Regions from separate parts of the Stenotrophomonas sp. WZN-1 genome, predicted to be linked through region 1. Evidence: riboswitches for the same ligand, from Rfam matches in the RefSeq annotation. Region 1 holds a riboswitch; the other holds the start of a gene.
The links. Region 1 has a riboswitch for thiamine pyrophosphate ahead of CCR98_RS00830 (TonB-dependent siderophore receptor). Riboswitches for the same ligand answer to the same signal wherever they lie in the genome.
Positions count from the first base shown of each region.

Region 1 (9,342 bases):
TGCGGATCTGTGCCAAGATGGACGGGCATGAGTTCTCAATGCGAGGTCGAAGGAATCGACCGGCTCATGTCCTCGCTCCCGTCCCTGGTGGATGGGGTGCGGCTTCCTGCCGGCCGTCTGGCCCGGCAACGCTGACCATGGAGAGGCGCATGCAGTCCCCCCCCGAGCTACGTTGGACCCTGCCGTTGCGGCCCCTGCGCGCATTCGCGGCGTGCCTGCTCGTCTCTCTTTCCGCTGCCGCCTGCAGCGCCGCCGATCCGGCCCCCTCGTCCTCCCAGCCTGCGCCTATGCAGGCTGCCAAAGCGCCCCGACAGGATGTTGCCCCGATGCAGAACCCCTCTCCCGATGCCGCCGTCACCCCGCCCGACGCGCCGACCGTGATGTATTTCATCTACCAGGTGGATGGCGACGGTGCGACCTCCTATGAGGTCCAGAACGGCAGCGTGGCGACCTTCTGGTTCGGCCACAGCTTCACCCTGGACGGCACCACCTACTACACCGGTTTTTCCTGGGACACCCGCGAGCACTACGGCAAGCCTGGCGAGCAGCAGCCGGCCGGCCCCGACGACCGCGCCAACCTGGCCGAAGCCACCTTTGTGCTGGCCGGCAGCGACGCGAAGAAGCCGTGGAAGTTCCGTGGCCAGGAATGGACCATCGGTGCGCTCGGTGCCTACGACAAGGCCGACGACGTCGATACCCGGCGCAAGCCGATCGAGCACCGCACCGCTGACGGCCGCCTGCTGCTGGCAGTGCCGACCAGCAGCTTCGACCGCGGCATCAGCAGCAGCGGCTACGCGCTGCTGCTGTTCAACCCCAAGCGCAGCGAGGACGACCTGGACAGCAAGGTATGGCGCTACGTCGGCTCGGTGCGCACCGGTGAAGACAACAGCGCGGCCTGCGACGACGGCGACGTGATGCCGTGCACCGACAGCGATGGCGAACTGGCCTTCGTGGCCGACGGCAACGGCCTGCCGCAGCTGACCGTGTCCTTCAAGGGCACCACCATCGAAGCCCCGGGCAGGACCCGCGCGCTGGGCGCCGGTGACACGGTGCACTACCGCTTCGACAGCAAGGCCCAGCAGTACATCGCGCCCTGATTTCCATCCGCCGCAGGCGGGTTACCTGTTGACCGACATGTTCTTGACTCACGGATGAGTCCGGTTGGCGATTCGCGGCATCGGCCGCTCCATCAACCCCGAGGAAAACGTCATGGCACAGCATGACTACAGCAAAAAGGAAGTCCTGGACATCGTCGAGCAGGTCGCCCGGCAGAAGGGCATTCCGGTCGATGACTTCATGCGCTTCGCGCACATCGAGACCGGCGGCACCTTCAACGAGCGCGCCCACAACACCTCGACCGGGGCCAAGGGCCTGTTCCAGTTCGTGCCCGGCTCGGCCCGCCAGTACCACCTGACCGGCCACGAGTTCGACCCGACCCGCAACACCGAAGCCGCCGCGCAGATGTACCAGGACAACCTGGGCTCGATGGCGCGCCGCAATGAGCGCACCGGCCACCCGTACCTGTCCGGCGGCGACACGCCGACCGGCCTGGACCTGTACCTGGCCCACCAGCAGGGCAGCGCCGGCTATGGCTCGGTGCAGACCGCGATCGCCACCGGCACCTTCGGCGTGGTCCGCAACGGCCATGGCGAAGAGATCAACATGCGCCGCAACGTGCTCAACCAGATCGGCTCCGATGCCAAGGCCCTGACCGGCCACACCCTGGCCGAAATGCGTGGCATGAACGACGGCGACCTGGCGCGGACCTTCTCCAGCTACTACATCCACAAGTACGCAGCGATCAGCATCCCGGAAAAGCACATCGAACCGCAGGCGGTGGCACCGGCACCGGGCCAGGCTTCGGCCACCCCGGCACAGACCGCTGCAGTGGGCGCCGCCGCAGCTACGCTGGCCGCAACCGCAACGGCAACGGCTGCCGCCACGCCGAAGCCGGGCATCGAACTGCACGCCGCCTACGACGCCGGCGTGAAGTACGACGATGTGAAGTACGCCATCAACATCCCGGGCCACGCGCTGTACGTGCCGGGCAAGACCGGCAAGAACGTGGACCAGGGCTACATCGATTGCTCCGGCTGGGTCGGCACCCTGCAGAACCGGACCATGGACGAGATCAACCAGAAGGCCGGGCACGCTGTCTTCAGCAAGGCCGACCGCATCGATCTGGGCAACCTCGGTTCCGGTGGCATCGTGCACAAGGCCGTCGAACAGTCCGGCGTACTGCTCGAGCGCGACGCCATCCTCAAGCCCGGTGCGCTGAAGGAAGGCATGGTCATCGGCCTGGATACGGCCAGGACCCGCCACGAGCACTGGAATGGCATCGACCACATCGTGATGGTGGTGCGCGACCCGAACACCGACAAGCTGCTGATCAGCCAGTCCACCGGCAGCAAGGGCGTGCACACCATGCCGGTCGAGGACTACCTCAAGCAGGTGAAGGACCACCCGAACTGGAAGCTGTTCGCGTCGGACCCGTTGTCCAAGGCGCGCGACCTGCTGGAAAACCGCACCCAATCGCACGAGCAGACCCAGGGCAAACCTGCCGCCGAGCCCAAGGCCGCCGCCACCCCGCACGCCGAGCTGTACAAGCCGGGCGCGCACAGCGAGGGCGTGCGCAAGGTGCAGGAGCAGCTGGGCCACCTCGGCTATGCCGGGGCCGACGGCAAGCCGCTGGCCGAGGACGGCCGCTTCGGCCGCAATACCGAAGCGGCGGTGCGCCAGCTGCAGAAGGACAACGGGCTGGTCGCCGACGGCATCGTCGGTGCGAAGACGCTGGATGCGATCAAGGAGGCCCGCGAGCGCCCGCTGCTGAACGACGAGCGACACCCGCGCAATCCGATGTACGTGCAGGCCACCGAAGGCCTGGAGCGGATGCCGGCGGGCACCTTCAAGGACCGCCACGCGCTGGAAAGCGCCGCAGCGGCGCTGACCAGGGAGGCGCATGCCGCCGGCCTGCAGCGCATCGACTCGGTGGTGCCCAGCCCGAACGGTGAGCGCCTGTTCGCCGTGCAGGGCACCATCGGCGACCCCGCCGCCAGCCGCGTGGCAGTGGAGACCCGTGCAGCCAGCGAACAGAGCCTGGCGCTCAGCAGCGGTGCCGTGCAGGGCGCGCCGAACGTGCTGCATCAGCCGCAGGACGCCCAGCAGGAGCAGGCGCGGCAGGCCCAGAAGGCGATGGGCGTCTAAGCCCGAGGCGCCTTGGGAGAGAAGGGAGGGCCACGTCCGCGTGGCCTTTTCCCTTTCTGCCAGCTGAGCGGCCGAGGCCGCTTTCAGCCTTGCTTCATGCCGCCTGCCGCTAGATGAATGCGCAAGCCGCCCGGTAGGCCAGGCAATGTTCCGGCAATGTTGGAACGCCAGCGTGGTCTCCACGGCAGCCGGGGCGCTCCGCGCCCTCCCTGCCCAGCGTGGCATGCACCTCACAGGAGAACCGAACATGCTCAGTACTTCCGCACTCAGCTTCCGTGGTCTGGCGATGGCCCTGGCACTGGTGGCCGGTGTCGCCGTGGTCAGCGATGCCAGCGCGATGTCGAGGAAGGACAAGCGCACCCTGGTCGGCGCCGTGGTCGGTGGCGTGGCCGGCAACCTGCTCTCCAACGGTGATCCTGCGGCCACCGTCGGCGGTGCCGTGGCTGGCGGCGCGATCGGCAACCTGACCACGTCCGACCGCCGCGACCGTCGCTATTACGACAATCGCTATTACGACAACCGCTATGACCGCCGCCATGATCGTGGCTACTACCGCAGTGGCTACTACGATCGTGGCGACGACCGCCGCTGGCAGCGTGAGCGCTACTACGACAACCGCTACTACAACGACCGCGGCCGCCATCGCGGCTGGTAAGCGGCACGGCGGCGTTGCCCATGCCGATGCGCAGACGGGCGGGTCGATGACCCGCCCGTTTGCGTTGGCCGTGCGCATGGCGTTGAATGCGCAGCCTTGGATGTGACTTTCCCCTCTCGGGCTGCGGCATGACATCTTCTTCCCACCGCGTGCAGGGCCTCAACAACGACGAGGTTGCTGCCGACTGGCCACCGATCAGCGCGGCGGACATCGCGTGGCTGCGCCAGCGCTACCCGCAGCTGGACAGCGGCAGCCAACCGCGCTGGCACAGCCCGCGGCCGCTGTCGGCCGCCGCCATTGTCGACGGCACGCGCGACGCGGTGTTCATCAAGCGCCACCACCATAGTGTGCGCAGCGCGGCCTGCCTGGAAGAAGAACACCACTTCATCGCCCATCTCGCCGCCGCCGGCGTGCCGGTGGTGCAGGTGCTGGCAGCCGCCGATGGCCGTACGGCGCTCGAACAGGGCGAATGGACCTTCGAGCTGCATGCGGTCGGCGTCGGCGAGGACCTATACCGCGACGCGGTGTCGTGGTCGTTGCTGACCGATGTCGCCCAGGCCCGCGAAGCCGGCCGCATGCTGGCCCAGTTGCATCGTGCCGCCGCCAGTTACCACGCGCCACAGCGCAGCACCCACCTGCTGGTCGCGCGCGACGATCTGATCCGCGCCGATGATCCGATCGCGGCGATCAAGGCGGAGCTGCGCGAGCGCCCCGGGCTGGCCCGCTATCTCGCGCACATTCCCTGGGAAACGCAGCTGCAGCGCGACGTGCTGCCATGGCATGCCGGCCTGGCCGCGCGCCTGCGCGACGAACCGCGCCTATGGGCGCACAACGACTGGCATGTCTCCAACCTGCTGTGGCGCAACGGACAGGTCAGCACCGTGCTGGATTTCGGCCTGGCCTCGCCCACCAGCGCACTGTTCGACCTCGCCACCGCGATCGAGCGCAACGCGGTGGCGTGGCTGGAACTGGAGCGCGGCATGGAGGCGGTGCGCATCGATATCGCGCTGGCGTTGCTCGATGGCTACCGCCAGGTGCTGCCGCTGTCAGCGGCACGCGTGCACCTGCTGGCCGACCTGCTGCCCATGGTCCATTTCGACTTCGCACTGTCCGAAGTGGAGTACTTCGAAGGTGTCACCGGCTCGACCGCGAATGCCGACGTGGCCTGGCAGCCCTTCATGCTGGGCCATCCGGCGTGGTTCCACAGCACGCCCGGAAAGGCTCTGCTGCAGGCTCTGCACGCGGCAGCCTGAAGGGCACCGGCTCGCAAATCCGTACCATTTGTAGTGAAATGGTCACCTGAAGCGGGGGTGCCTGGATCTGCCAGGCTGAGAGAGTCCCTTGGAACCTGATCCGGTTTGCACCGGCGTAGGGAGCTTTGAGCCGCAGCCACACCCCCGTCATGGGCCGGTACACCTGCGCGCCGTCGCTTCGTCTCCCTTGTTGTCCGAAGACGAACCGAATGAACCGCTGCCTGCGCCCCACTCTGCTCTCCCTCGCCCTCTGCGCCGCGCTGCCGCTCCACGCCAGCGAGGCCGAGGCGTCCCCCGATGCGGCTGCCACCGGCGCCGAGCGCTCGCCCACCGAACTGGCGGCAGTGCGCGTGCAGGCCGGCAAACCGAAGGCCGATACTTCACGCGTGAACGCCTTCGGCGGCGGTTCGTGGAAGGACACGCCGGCTTCGGTGAACGTGCTCGAGCGCGACTATCTCGACCGCCGCCAGGTACGTTCGCTATCCGAGCTGGCCAGCAACGATGCCTCGCTGGGTGATGCGTATGCGCCGGTGGGCTACTACCAGAACATCGCCATCCGTGGCTTCGCGCTGGACGCCGCCACCGGCTACCGCTTCAACGGCCTGTCCATCGCCGGCGAGCAACGCCTGGCGCTGGAGAACGTGCAGTCGGTGGAGATCCTCAAGGGTGAAGCCGGCCTCGCCGCAGGTGTGATGGCGCCCGGCGGCATCATCAACTACATCGGCAAGCGCCCGGCGGAAGTGCGCACCGCCACGCTCGGCACCGATTCGGAAGGCTCGCGCTACGTCGCCGTCGATGTCGGCCACTGGATCACCCCGCGTTTCGGCCTGCGCCTGAATGCCGCATGGGACTCCAGCAATTCCTATGTCGAGCACGCCGATGGCCGCCGCAACTTCTACTCGCTGGCCGCCGACTGGCTGATCGGCGAGCGCGGCAAGCTGGAAGTGGACGCCAACTACCAGACCAGTTCGCAGCGCTCGGTGTCCGGCTACCAGCTGCTGGGCGCGCGTGACCTGCCGCACGGCGTGGATCGCGAATTCCTGCTCGGCTACCAGCCCTGGCAGCGTCCGGTCGACATTGCCAGCACCAACATCACTGCCCTGCACACCTACGATTTCAATGACGCCTGGCAGTCGCGTGTCTCGGTCGGCCATAGCCGCTCGGTGATCGATGACAACGTCGCCTTCGCCTACGGCTGCTACTACGCCGTGCAGTGCGCCGATGGCAGCGTGCCGGGCAACTACTTCGCGCCCAACGGCGACTACGATGTCTACGACTACCGCAGCCCGGACGATACCCGCCGCAACCAGCAGGCCCGAGCCGAGCTGCGCGGCCGCTTCGAGACCGGCGGCGTCGGCCATCAGCTGACGCTCGGCGCCGACTACTTCCGCCGCACGGTGGACAAGCGCCCGAGCGTCAACGAGTACGTCGGCACCAGCAACATCCACGACCCCCAGGTGCCGGTGTTCGAGCCGTCGCCGAAGATGCCAGGCCCCTCCGCACGACGCCTGGACAGCCGCCAGACCGCGTTCTTCGCGCTGGACCGGATGAGCTTCGGTGATGACTGGCAGTGGCTGGCCGGCGGCCGCTTCGTGCGCCTGGACGAGCGTGCCTACGACAAGCGTGGCACCCCGCAGCGGCACAGCCGCCTGTCGCGCTTCCTGCCGCAGACCGCCGTGGTGTGGAAGGCTACCGACCAGCTCAACGCCTATGCCAGCTATGTGCGCGGCATCTCGCTGGGCCAGGAAGCGCCGTTCTGGACCAGCAACGCCGACACCTTCCTGCCGTCGGTGCAGTCGCGGCAGCTGGAAGTGGGCGTGAAGTACGTACCGGTCGAGGCGCTGACACTGGGCGCGGCCGTGTTCCGCATCTCGCAGCCGTACCAGTACGCCAAGCCAGACAGCAGCGACGTCGGCTACAGCTTCGTCGAGGAAGGCACGCAGACCCACACCGGCCTGGAGCTGACCGCCAACGGCCAGCTGACCGACGCGCTGCAGATCGTAGCCAGCGCCAGCGTGCTGCAGGCACACGCGCGCGACACCGGTACGCCGGCCTATGAGGGCCATCAGCTGGTGAACGTGCCGAAGGTGCGCGCAAGCGTGCACGTGGCCTACGCGCTGCCATTCGTGCAGGGCCTGGATGTGACCGGTGGCTGGCGTTATGCCGGCGCCAACGTGGCCCGCGCCGATGGTGGTGTGCGCGCACCTGACTACTCGGTGTTCGATGCCGGCCTGCGCTTCCAGCATCGCCTGCACGAACGTGCGGTGACCTGGAACCTGTCGGTGGACAACCTGTTCAACCGCTTCTACTGGCGCGATACCGGCAGCAGCGGCGGTGACTACTACCTGTTCCCCGGCGCACCGCGACAGGCTCGCCTGTCGGTGACGTTCGCGCTGTGAGCGACGTGATGCTCGAGTGGGCCGCCGCGCTGTGCAGCATCCTTGGCGTCTGGCTGATGGCCCGGCGCCGGCTGGTGGCGTGGCCGGTGGGCCTGCTGTCGGTGACGCTGTACGGGCTGGTCTTCGCCGAGGCCAAGCTGTACTCGGACACCCTGCTGCAGGTCGCCTTCGGTGGCTTCCTGGTCTATGGCTGGCTCAACTGGCGGCAGCACGCCGCCGACGAAGGCAGCGTCCGCATCGTGCCACTGGCACGCGGCAAGCTGCTGCGCGACCTGGCCATCGGCCTGTGCGGTGGCGTGGCGCTGGGCGCGGCCATGCACACCTTCACCGATGCCGCACTGCCCTGGCTGGACGCCATGCTGACCGCGCTGAGCCTGGTCGGCCAGTGGTGGCAGGCACGCCGCCACGTGGCCTGCTGGTGGGTGTGGATCGCGGTGGACGTGGTGTACGTGGGTGCGTACCTGTTCAAGTCGCTGCACGTGACCGCCGCGCTGTACGTATTCTTCCTCGGCCTGGCCGTGTTCGGCCTGCGCGCATGGAGCGCAGCCGCACGCGAGCCGCAGGTGGCAACGCAGTAGAGCCACGCCATGCGTGGCTGGGGGCCACCGGTAGTCGCCAACCTTGGTTGGCGCGCCTGCCGACCAAGGTCGGCATCTACCCAACACATCCACGCATGGCGTGGATCTACTTCGGCTCCAGTACCAGGCCCAGCCGCAGCGGTTGGCGCATGTCGGGCGGCGGTGCCGCCTGCAACGGCGCGGCCTGCAGCGTCGCGCGCAGGTCGGCGTCGACCTGGGCATCGCCCAGGCTGTCGAATTCCAGTTTCGAAATGCGGCCATCCGCCGCGATCCATACGCTCACCGGCAGCGGCGTCGGTGCGTCGGGGTGTGCCTGCAGCCATTCCAGTACACGCTGCGCGTGCGGGTCCTGCTCCTGTTGCAGGCGCTGCTGCAGCTGGCCGCCCACGGCGGCGGCATAGGCCATCCAATGCGCAGGGGCTTCCTGTGCGGACACTGCGGCACTCCCCAGTGCCAATGCGCCGAACACTGCGGCCAGAGGCCGCCACCAGCGGCGTGCGCCGGTTATGTTCCTTGCCATCGCCATCGCCCGCCCCTGCGCTCTCATCCAACGGCTGATGGTCGGCGCAGTAGATGACAGGCAAATGGCGGTCGGCACGGCGCGATCACTCGCCCAAGTCAGCCAGCACCTTGCGCGAGGGCGCGAAGAAGGTCACGCCGGTGGTAGCGGTGGAGAAGTCGAGGATGCGGTCGTGCAGCGGCGCAGGATTGCCGATGAACATGCGCTCGAGCATCTTCTCGATCACCCACAGGCGGCGGGTGTAGCCGATGAAGTAGGTGCCGTATTCGCCACGGCCCGGGTTGGCAAACGGCATGTTGTCACGCAGGATCTCGTGCTCGCCGTCGGCATCCTCGATGGTGCACAGCGTCTTGTGCGATTTCTGCGCCTCGGCCGGTGCATCGTCCAGCTCGATGTTGTCGTGCTTGGTGCGGCCGATGATTGCTTCCTGCGCCTCGGTCTTCTGCGCGCGCCAGGCATCGAGGTTGTGCAGGTACTTCTGCACCACCACATAGCTGCCACCGGCATGTTCGGGATCTTCATCGCCCACGATGGTGGCTTCCGGCAGCGACAGCCCTTCCGGGTTGGCAGTGCCATCAACGAAGTCGAGCAGATCGCGGCCATCGAAGTAGCGGAAGCCGGCCACGTCATCGACCGTTTCCACCGCATCGCCGAACGCCATCAGCAGGTTGCGCTCGAACGCCACGATCAGGTCCATGGTGCGCGCGCGGATGTGGTAAAGCACGTCGCCCGG
Region 1 covers NZ_CP021768.1:184,339-193,680, reverse strand. Annotated here, with positions in the region: gene CCR98_RS00850 (hypothetical protein) at 327-1,097, shown strand; gene CCR98_RS00845 (XVIPCD domain-containing protein) at 1,210-3,204, shown strand; gene CCR98_RS00840 (glycine zipper 2TM domain-containing protein) at 3,452-3,859, shown strand; gene CCR98_RS00835 (phosphotransferase) at 3,988-5,112, shown strand; TPP riboswitch at 5,156-5,251, shown strand; gene CCR98_RS00830 (TonB-dependent siderophore receptor) at 5,322-7,511, shown strand; gene pnuC (nicotinamide riboside transporter PnuC) at 7,520-8,089, shown strand; gene CCR98_RS00820 (hypothetical protein) at 8,196-8,615, opposite strand; gene CCR98_RS00815 (Dyp-type peroxidase) at 8,695-9,342, opposite strand, start outside.

Region 2 (9,342 bases), 1.0 Mb from region 1:
AATCTCGTAGGCGTCGGCATCGATGTGGACGACACGGGCGAACGGTGCGAACTCGGCCAGCTTGCCGGTGGCACGGTCGTCGAAGCGTGCGCCCAACACCAGCAGCAGGTCGCTTTCCTGCACCGCCATGTTGGCCGCGCGGGTACCGTGCATGCCCAGCATGCCCAGCGACTGCGGGTGGTTGGCCGGCAGCGCGCCCAGCCCACGCAGGGTCATCACGGTGGGGATGGCACTGGCCTCGACGAAGTCGCGCAGGTCCTGTACCGCGTCGCTCAGCGCGATGCCACCACCGGCGTAGACCACCGGCTTTTCGGCGGCTGCCAGTGCCGCGATGGCCTCGGCGATGGCGACTTCGGCCGGCGCCGGTGGCGGTTCGACGCTGCTCGGCACGTGCGCCGGCAGATGACTGGCATCGGCCAGCTGCACGTCCTTGGGCAGGTCGATCAGCACCGGGCCGGGCCGGCCCTCGCGGGCGATGCGGAAGGCATCGGCGACCACGCCCGGCAGGTCATCGACGCTGCGCACCAGCCAGCTGTGCTTGACGATCGGCATGGTCAGGCCGAACACATCCAGTTCCTGGAAGGCGTCAGTGCCCAGCAGCGGCGTGGCGACCTGGCCGGTGATGCAGACCATCGGTACCGAATCCAGCATCGCGTCGGCGATGCCGGTGACCAGGTTGGAGGCGCCCGGGCCGGAGGTGGCCACGCAGACGCCCACCTGGTTGCTGGCGCGGGCAAAGCCATTGGCGGCCAGTGCCGCGCCCTGCTCATGGCGGACCAGGACGTGCTTCAGCGACGAATCCACCAGCGCGTCGTAGAACGGCATGATGGTGCCGCCGGGATAGCCGAACAGCGTGTGGACGCCCTCGGCCTCCAGCGCCTGGGTCAGCCAGCGCGCGCCGTTGGGCGCCGCGCTGCGATGTGTGGAAGAGTTCATGGGGGAACCTTGCAAAGCGGGTGGGGGAGGGCCGCGCGGTTACGCGGCCTGTCCTTGCAACCAGACCATCTTGGCGCGCAGTTCCTTGCCTACCTTTTCGATCGGGTGCTCCAGGTCGGCCTGCTTGAACCTGTTGTAGTTCGGCAGGCCCGCTTCGTACTCGGCCACCCAGTTCTTGGTGAACGTGCCGTCCTGGATGTCCTTCAGCACTTCCTTCATGCGCGCCTTGGTGCCGGCGTCGATCACCCGCGGGCCGCTGACGTAGTCGCCGTACTGCGCGGTCTCGGAGATGAACTCCAGCATGCGCGAGATGCCGCCTTCGTAGAACAGGTCGACGATCAGCTTCAGTTCGTGCAGTACTTCGTAGTAGGCGATCTCCGGCTGGTAGCCGGCTTCGACCAGGGTTTCGAAACCTGCCTGCACCAGCGCCGAGGCGCCGCCGCACAGCACCGCCTGTTCGCCGAACAGATCGGTCTCGGTCTCTTCCTTGAAGGTGGTCTGGATCAGGTTGGCGCGCGCGCCGCCCAGACCGCCGGCATAGGCCAGGGCGTACTCGGCCGCCTTGCCGCTCTTGTCCTGGTACACGGCCCAGATGCACGGCACGCCACGGCCGATCTCGTACTCGCGGCGCACCAGCGCACCCGGGCCCTTGGGCGCGACCAGCACCACGTCCAGGTCCTCGCGCGGCTTGATCATGTCGAAGTGCACGTTCAGGCCGTGCGCGAACAACAGCACTGCACCCTGCTTCATGTTCGGCGCCAACACATCGTCGTAGAGCTTCTTCTGCACCATGTCCGGCGTCAGCACGGCAACCAGGTCGGCATCCTTCACCGCGTCGGCCGGTGCTTTCACGGTGAAGCCGTCGGCTTGCGCCTTGACCTCGGTCGGGCCACCCGGACGCAGGCCTACCACCACGTCGAAGCCGGATTCGCGCAGGTTCAGTGCGTGGGCGCGGCCCTGGCTGCCGTAGCCGATGACGGCGATCTTGGTCTGGGGCAGGTCGTTGGTGCTCATGGGGGAGGTTCCTTGCGGTGGGAAGAAAAAAGAACGGCCGGTCGTCGAGGTGACGTGCCGGCCGGTCAGGGGAAAGCGGTGGAGGAGGCGCCATGCGTCGCACAGGCACAGCGACCACGAGGCGTCGTGGTGGTGCTGGCCCAGGTTTTGAAGTTGGCGTTGTTCATGGTGGTTGCGTCTGAAACCAGGTCCTGAAATGAAAAAACCCGCACCGGGGCGGGTGCGGGTTTTGATGAGTTCCGGTGTGTTTGTTGCTTACACGCTGGCTCGTCCCGCACCTGTTGGTTGGGTAATAAGTACGAGCACAAGAATCGAACGCAGCGAGGCGGCGCCGGTGTCGGCGGCTTCGATGTGGGTTCGCGGTGGCGTGTTGTGATGCAACATGTGATCGAGAGAAACACAGCCGTTTTGGCGATGTCAACCCTGGCGTTGGATTTCTTGTCGGTTTCCAGTGCATCCAGCGCAATCGCTTGTGGCACAAGGATGGTTGCCGCTGAAAGTGTTTCGGTGAACCCGAATTCACTCCTTTCAGGGCGGTTTTTGCGCGGAATCTGGCGGATTTTCACCTTGGTGGGTGCGGGCCTTCGGCACCCACTCCAGGATCAACGTCCATGACCTCTGCCCGATACCGCATGAAGGCCGCAGCGGCGAAGATCGAGGGACCACCCTTCCATCGGAACCTGACCGTGTCCCGACGCCTTGCCCGTTCCCTGCTGGCCGCCGCTCTACTGGCCTCCGTGCCCGCGCTGTCTTCCGCCGCCGACCGGATTACCGGCCACACCTTCGCCACCCGTTCGGAGGTGATCGCCCCGCATGCGATGGCCGCCACCTCGCAGCCGCTGGCCACCCAGATCGCGCTGGACGTGATGAAGGGCGGTGGCTCGGCGGTGGACGCGGCGATCGCCGCCAACGCCGCGCTTGGCCTGATGGAGCCGACCGGCAACGGCATCGGCGGCGACCTGTTCGCCATCGTCTGGGACCCGAAGACGCAGAAGCTCTATGGCTACAACGGTTCGGGCCGCTCGCCGAAGTCGCTGACCCTGGCCGAGTTCCAGCGTCGTGGCCTGAAGGACATCCCGGCTACCGGCCCGCTGCCGGTTTCCGTGCCCGGTGCAGTCGACGGCTGGTTCGCGCTGCACGACCGCTTCGGTCGCAAGCCGATGGCCGACAACCTGGCGCCGGCGATCCGCTACGCCCGCGAGGGCCATCCGGTGGCCGAGGTGATCGCCTACTACTGGGACCGCTCGGTGCCCAAGCTGTCGCAGTACCCGGGCTTCAAGGAACAGTTCACGATCAACGGCCACGCCCCGCGCAAGGGCGAGATGTGGAAGAACCCGAATCTGGCCAGCACGCTGCAGAAGATCGCCGACGGCGGACGCGACGCCTTCTACAAGGGAGACATCGCCCGCACCATCGGCGACTACTTCAAGGCAAATGGTGGCTACCTGAGCTACCAGGACATGGCCGACCACCACGGTGAGTGGGTCGAACCGGTCAGCAGCAATTACCGTGGCTATGACGTGTGGGAGCTGCCGCCGAACAGCCAGGGCATCGCCGCGCTGCAGATCCTCAACGTGCTGGAAGGCTACGATTTCTCGAAGATCCTGTTTGGTTCACCGGAGCATGTGCACCTGTTCGTTGAAGCGAAGAAGCTGGCCTTTGCCGACCGTGCGCGCTTCTACGCCGACATGGCGTTCCAGCCAGCGCCGGTGCAGAAGCTGATCTCCAAGGAATACGCCGCACAGCGCCGTGCGCTGATATCGATGGACAAGGCGCTGAAGGAAGCGCAGCCGGGCACCCCGAAGCAGCTGGAAGAGGGCGACACGATCTACATGACCGTGGCCGACGCCGACGGCATGATGGTGTCGCTGATCCAGTCCAACTACCGCGGCATGGGCAGCGGCATGGCACCGCCGGGGCTGGGCTTCATCCTGCAGGACCGTGGCGAGATGTTCGTGCTGCAGAAGAATCATCCCAACGGCTATGCACCGGGCAAGCGGCCGTTCCAGACGATCATTCCGGCCTTCATCACCAAGGGCGGCAAGCCGTATGCCAGCTTCGGGGTGATGGGCGGTGCGATGCAGCCTCAGGGCCACGCGCAGATCGTGATGAACCTGGTGGATTTCGGGATGAACCTGCAGGAAGCCGGTGACGCACCGCGCATCCAGCATGAAGGCTCGACCGAACCGACCGGACAGGCCACGGCGATGACCGATGGCGGCGAAGTGAATCTGGAAACCGGGTTCCCGTACGAGACGGTGCGTGCGCTGATGCGCAAGGGGCATCGCATCGTGTTCGCCGATGGCCCGTATGGCGGGTACCAGGCGATCATGCGTGATCCCGAGACCGGGGTTTACTACGGTGCCTCGGAGAGCCGCAAGGATGGGCAGGCGGCGGGGTATTGAGGTTTTCCGGCCACCGGGCTGAGCCCCCTCTGCGGTGATGGTTCGTGGAAGCGGGATCATGTGATTGGGCCGGGCGGGTGGGCTGGTCGGGGGACGCCGTGAATCCGTCCCTGGAGACTTGGCCGCGGCATCCATGCCGCGGACACCCCCGCCCAGCCCACCCGCCCGGCCCCTGACAGTTTCCTGCGGCCGCCACCGCAGGAAGAGAAAGAGGAAGATCAAGAGCAAAGGCAACAGCAACAGCCGCGCGCTGTGGGTTGAGGTCGGATCCGTTTTCCGAAGGAAAACGGATCCGACCCCTTCGTGTTTTCCGATACACCTCATCCACGCATGGCGTGGATGGTCCCACCGTCACCGGGAATCTGTCGGGGGTGGGCCGGTGTGGGCTGGCAGGACCGTTGGCGCCATGGATGGCGCCATCGAGCCCCCATGGACGGGTTTACGGCGTGTCCTGCCAGCCCACACCGACCCGCCCAACCAGCAGCAACCCAGAGCCGCTGTTGAAGTTGCTGTTGCTGTTGCTGTTGTTTGAGAAAAGCAGTGCAGCCGCAGGCTGCAAAACCCCCTCAATCCTGATCGTGCGCGCGCGCGGCCTCCGCCTGCGTCTCTTCCTGCGCTGCCATCTCGCGCGCGATCCACGCATCGATCATGTGCCGCTGGCGCTGCGCCTGCCGCCGCTCGCGCGTGTACTCCTGGTCCAGTACCCGGTGCAGTGACACCATCACCAGCAGCATCAGCAGCGCGAATGGCAACGCCGCGATCGTGATCATGCCCTGCAGCGCCTCCAGCCCGCCTGCCAACAGCAACGCGCCGGCGATCAATGCGATGCCCACGCCCCAGGCCACCTTGTGTTTCGGCAGCGGCTCGCCAGCTTCATCGGTGGACATGCTGGCCAGCACCAGAACCGCAGAATCAGCCGAGGTCACGAAGAAGATCATCAGCAGCACCAGCGCGATGCTCGACAGAAGAAGAGGCAATGGAAGGCTGTCGAACATGGTGAACAGCACCGTCTCGTAGCCGTTGCCCAGCGCCTGCAGGAGGTCGGCCTGGCCGAAGATCTGCATCCAGATTGCGGTTCCGCCAAACACCGAGAACCAGAAGAAGCCCAGCAGGGTCGGTGCCATCACCACGCCGATCACGAATTCGCGCACGCTGCGTCCCCGCGAGATGCGTGCAATGAAGGAGCCGACGAACGGCGCCCAGGAAATCCACCAGGCCCAGTAGAAGATCGTCCAGTCGGCGACCCAGGTGCTGGACGAGAACGGCGACATGCGCAGGCTCATCGTGACCAGCTGGTTGAGATAGGACCCCAGCGTCGTGGTGAAGGTGTTGAAGATCGCACCGGTGGGGCCGAGTACCAGCACCAGCGCCAGCAGCAGTGCGGCCAGCGCGAGGTTGAAGTTGGACAGCCACTTCATGCCGCGGCCGACGCCGCTGAGCGTGGATGCCATGTACAGCACGAAGGCCACCGCAATGATCGTCAGCTGCAGCGGTACGCCGGCCTGTACGCCGAACACGCGCTCCACGCCCGCCGCGATCTGCACCGTACCGAAGCCCAGTGCCGTGGCCACACCGATCGCGGTGGCGACGACGGCGGAGATGTTGACCACGCGCCCGATCCATCCACGATGGTGGCGGCCGATGATCGGCTGCAGCATGTCGCTGACCTGGCCACGGCCGTTGCGGTTGAACTGGAACCAGGCCATTGCCAGCCCGATCAGTGCATAGATGGCCCACGGATGCAGGCCCCAATGGAAGAACACGTAGCGCATGGCGGCACGAGCGGCATCCATGCTTTCAGGTGCCAGCCCTTCCGGTGGCTTGCTGAAGTGCGAGATGGGCTCGGCCGCGCCCCAGAACACCAGGCCGATACCCATGCCGGCGGCGAACAGCATCGACATCCAGCTGGCCCGCGAGAATTCGGGTTCAGCGTCTTCGCCACCGATGCGCAGGTTGCCGAAACGACCGAAAGCCAGGTACATCAGGAACACCAGCGTCAGGAACACCACCAGCAGGTACAGCCAGCCGATGCCGCGGATGAGTTCACCGAGGATGCTCTGCACCACGGTATTGAAGGGGCCGGGCGCAATACCGGCAAGCAGCACCAGCAGCAGGACCAGTGCGATGGAAACGCGAAACACCATGAAGGAGCTTCTCCGATCAAGGGATTGAGGGGAGTGAGCAGAGCTTGCAGCGGAGGGCCGGTGGCATGCAGCGCGAACCGGGCAGGGGCCACGAAGACGGCGACGGATACATCGGTCGCAATGACACGATGCGCGTGCACGTTACTGAACGCGATGTCACGGTTCCGTTAAAGCCAGTGCGGCAGATCCACGCCATGCCGCGATATGCGGCACTGGGACCAAGCGCTTTCTATGCTCTAATGCACATCAAGAAGCGGGGGTACCGCGGCCATGTGGCCACGGTTGAGACAGTCCCTTGGAACCTGATCCGGCTCATACCGGCGTAGGGAAGCTTTGCAGTGCAGCCGTGCCCGGACTCCGCCCAAGGACCGTCCGGGGGCAGCCGCAGTGCGCCGCCGCTTCGTCCCTGACCCTCCTGGACGATGCCCGATGAACGCACAGCTCTCCGCCCTGCAGCAACAGGCCCAGCAACTCTCCGAATCCGTAACCCGGCCGATTCCCGGTTCGCGCAAGATCCACGTACCCGGTTCGCGTCCGGATCTGCAGGTGCCGATGCGCGAGATCGCGCTGACCCGCACGCCGACGTTGTTCGGCGGCGAAGAGAATGCACCGGTTACGGTCTACGACACGTCGGGCCCCTACACCGATCCGGACGTGCGTATCGATCTGTCCGCAGGTCTGCCGGCGCTGCGTCGCGGTTGGGTGGAGGAACGTGGTGATACCGAGCAGCTTGGCGGCCTGAGTTCGTCGTTCGGCCGCGACCGCGAGCATGATCCGAAGCTCGATGCCGTGCGTTTCCCTGCGCGCAGCCTGCCGCGCCGTGCACGCGCAGGGGCGAATGTCACGCAGATGCACTACGCGCGCCGCGGCATCATCACGCCGGAGATGGAATTTGTCGCCATCCGCGAGAACCAGCGGCTGGACGCGATCCGCGATGCCGGCCTGCTGCACCAGCACCCGGGCGAGGCATTTGGTGCCTCGATCCAGAAGATCATCACGCCGGAATTCGTGCGCGATGAGATCGCGCGCGGCCGCGCGGTGCTGCCCAACAACATCAACCATCCGGAAAGCGAGCCGATGATCATCGGCCGCAATTTCCTGACCAAGATCAATGCCAACATCGGCAACAGCGCCGTGTCCTCGGGCATTGCCGAGGAGGTGGAGAAACTGGTGTGGGCGATCCGCTGGGGCGGTGACACGGTGATGGACCTGTCCACCGGCAAGCACATCCATGAGACCCGCGAGTGGATCATCCGCAACTCGCCGGTGGCGATCGGTACTGTGCCGATCTACCAGGCGCTGGAGAAGGTTGATGGCCGTGCCGAAGCGCTCACCTGGGAGATCTTCCGCGACACGCTGATCGAGCAGGCCGAACAGGGCGTGGACTACTTCACCATCCACGCCGGCGTGCTGCTGCGCTATGTGCCGCTCACCGCCAAGCGCGTGACCGGCATCGTCAGCCGCGGTGGCTCGATCATGGCCAAGTGGTGCCTGGCGCATCACAAGGAGAACTTCCTCTACACGCACTTCGAAGAGATCTGCGAGATCATGAAGGCCTACGACGTGACCTTCTCGCTGGGTGACGGCCTGCGCCCGGGCTGCATCGCCGATGCCAACGACGCGGCGCAGTTCGGTGAACTGGAGACGCTGGGTGAGCTGACGAAGATCGCCTGGAAGCATGATGTGCAGACCATGATCGAAGGCCCCGGCCACGTGCCGATGCAGCTGATCAAGGAGAACATGGACAAGCAGCTGCGCGAGTGCGGCGAAGCGCCGTTCTATACGCTGGGACCGCTGACCACCGATATAGCACCGGGCTACGACCACATCACCAGCGCGATCGGTGCGGCGATGATCGGCTGGTTCGGCACGGCAATGCTCTGCTACGTGACGCCGAAGGAGCACCTCGGCCTGCCCAATCGCCAGGACGTGCGTGACGGCATCATGGCCTACCGCATCGCCGCGCATGCGGCCGACCTGGCCAAGGGCCATCCGGGCGCGCAGGTGCGCGACAACGCGCTGAGCAAGGCGCGCTTCGAGTTCCGCTGGGAAGACCAGTTCCACCTTGGCCTGGATCCGGAGAAGGCCAAGGAGTTCCATGACGAGACGCTGCCGAAGGATGCGCACAAGCTGGCCCACTTCTGCTCGATGTGCGGCCCGCATTTCTGTTCGATGAAGATCACCCAGGACGTGCGTGACTACGCGGAGGCCGGCATGAAGGAGAAGTCGGAAGAGTTCCGCGCCGCCGGCGCCGAGGTCTACCGCCAGGGCTGATGCGGAAACGGGGGTGCCGGCCAGCGGCCGGCACGACCGTCCATCACGCTGTACCCCGCTATGCTCCGTCCATCGCCCAGGGGAAAGGACACCATGCCCGTTGCCATGACCACGCGTTGGCTGGCCATCGCCCGCCGTCATCCTTCGGCCTGGTTGCTGGGCGCGCAACTGCTGGCGGTGCTGCTGTATCCCGCGCTGGATGACACCGCTGCCGGCCGCGCGGCACTGGGCATGTTCGGCATGGCGGTACTCGGCCTGGCGCTGTGGGTAGTCCAGCGCAGCCCGCTGGGCACCTGGCTGGCGCTGTTGCTGGCCATTCCCGCGGTGGTGTTCTCGCTGGCTGGCGCGCTGTTGGATCGCACCGGTCTGCTTACCACGGCGCAGCTGCTGGAGAGCCTGCTGTACTTCTATACGGCCGGCGCCCTGATCGCCTACATGCTCCAGGACCACAAGGTCACCCGCGACGAGCTGTTCGCCGCAGGTGCGACCTTCACCCTGCTGGCGTGGGCTTTCGCCTTCGCATTCGCGGTATGCCAGCAGTGGTACCCGGGCAGTTTCCAGGGCACCGG
Region 2 covers NZ_CP021768.1:3,685,968-3,695,309, reverse strand. Annotated here, with positions in the region: gene ilvG (acetolactate synthase 2 catalytic subunit) at 1-936, opposite strand, end outside; gene ilvC (ketol-acid reductoisomerase) at 976-1,950, opposite strand; gene CCR98_RS21135 (hypothetical protein) at 2,016-2,516, opposite strand; gene ggt (gamma-glutamyltransferase) at 2,562-4,355, shown strand; gene CCR98_RS17280 (BCCT family transporter) at 4,922-6,499, opposite strand; TPP riboswitch at 6,745-6,846, shown strand; gene thiC (phosphomethylpyrimidine synthase ThiC) at 6,929-8,773, shown strand; gene CCR98_RS17270 (ion channel) at 8,867-9,342, shown strand, end outside.
Region 2: another riboswitch for thiamine pyrophosphate. It lies ahead of thiC (phosphomethylpyrimidine synthase ThiC); the one in region 1 lies ahead of CCR98_RS00830 (TonB-dependent siderophore receptor).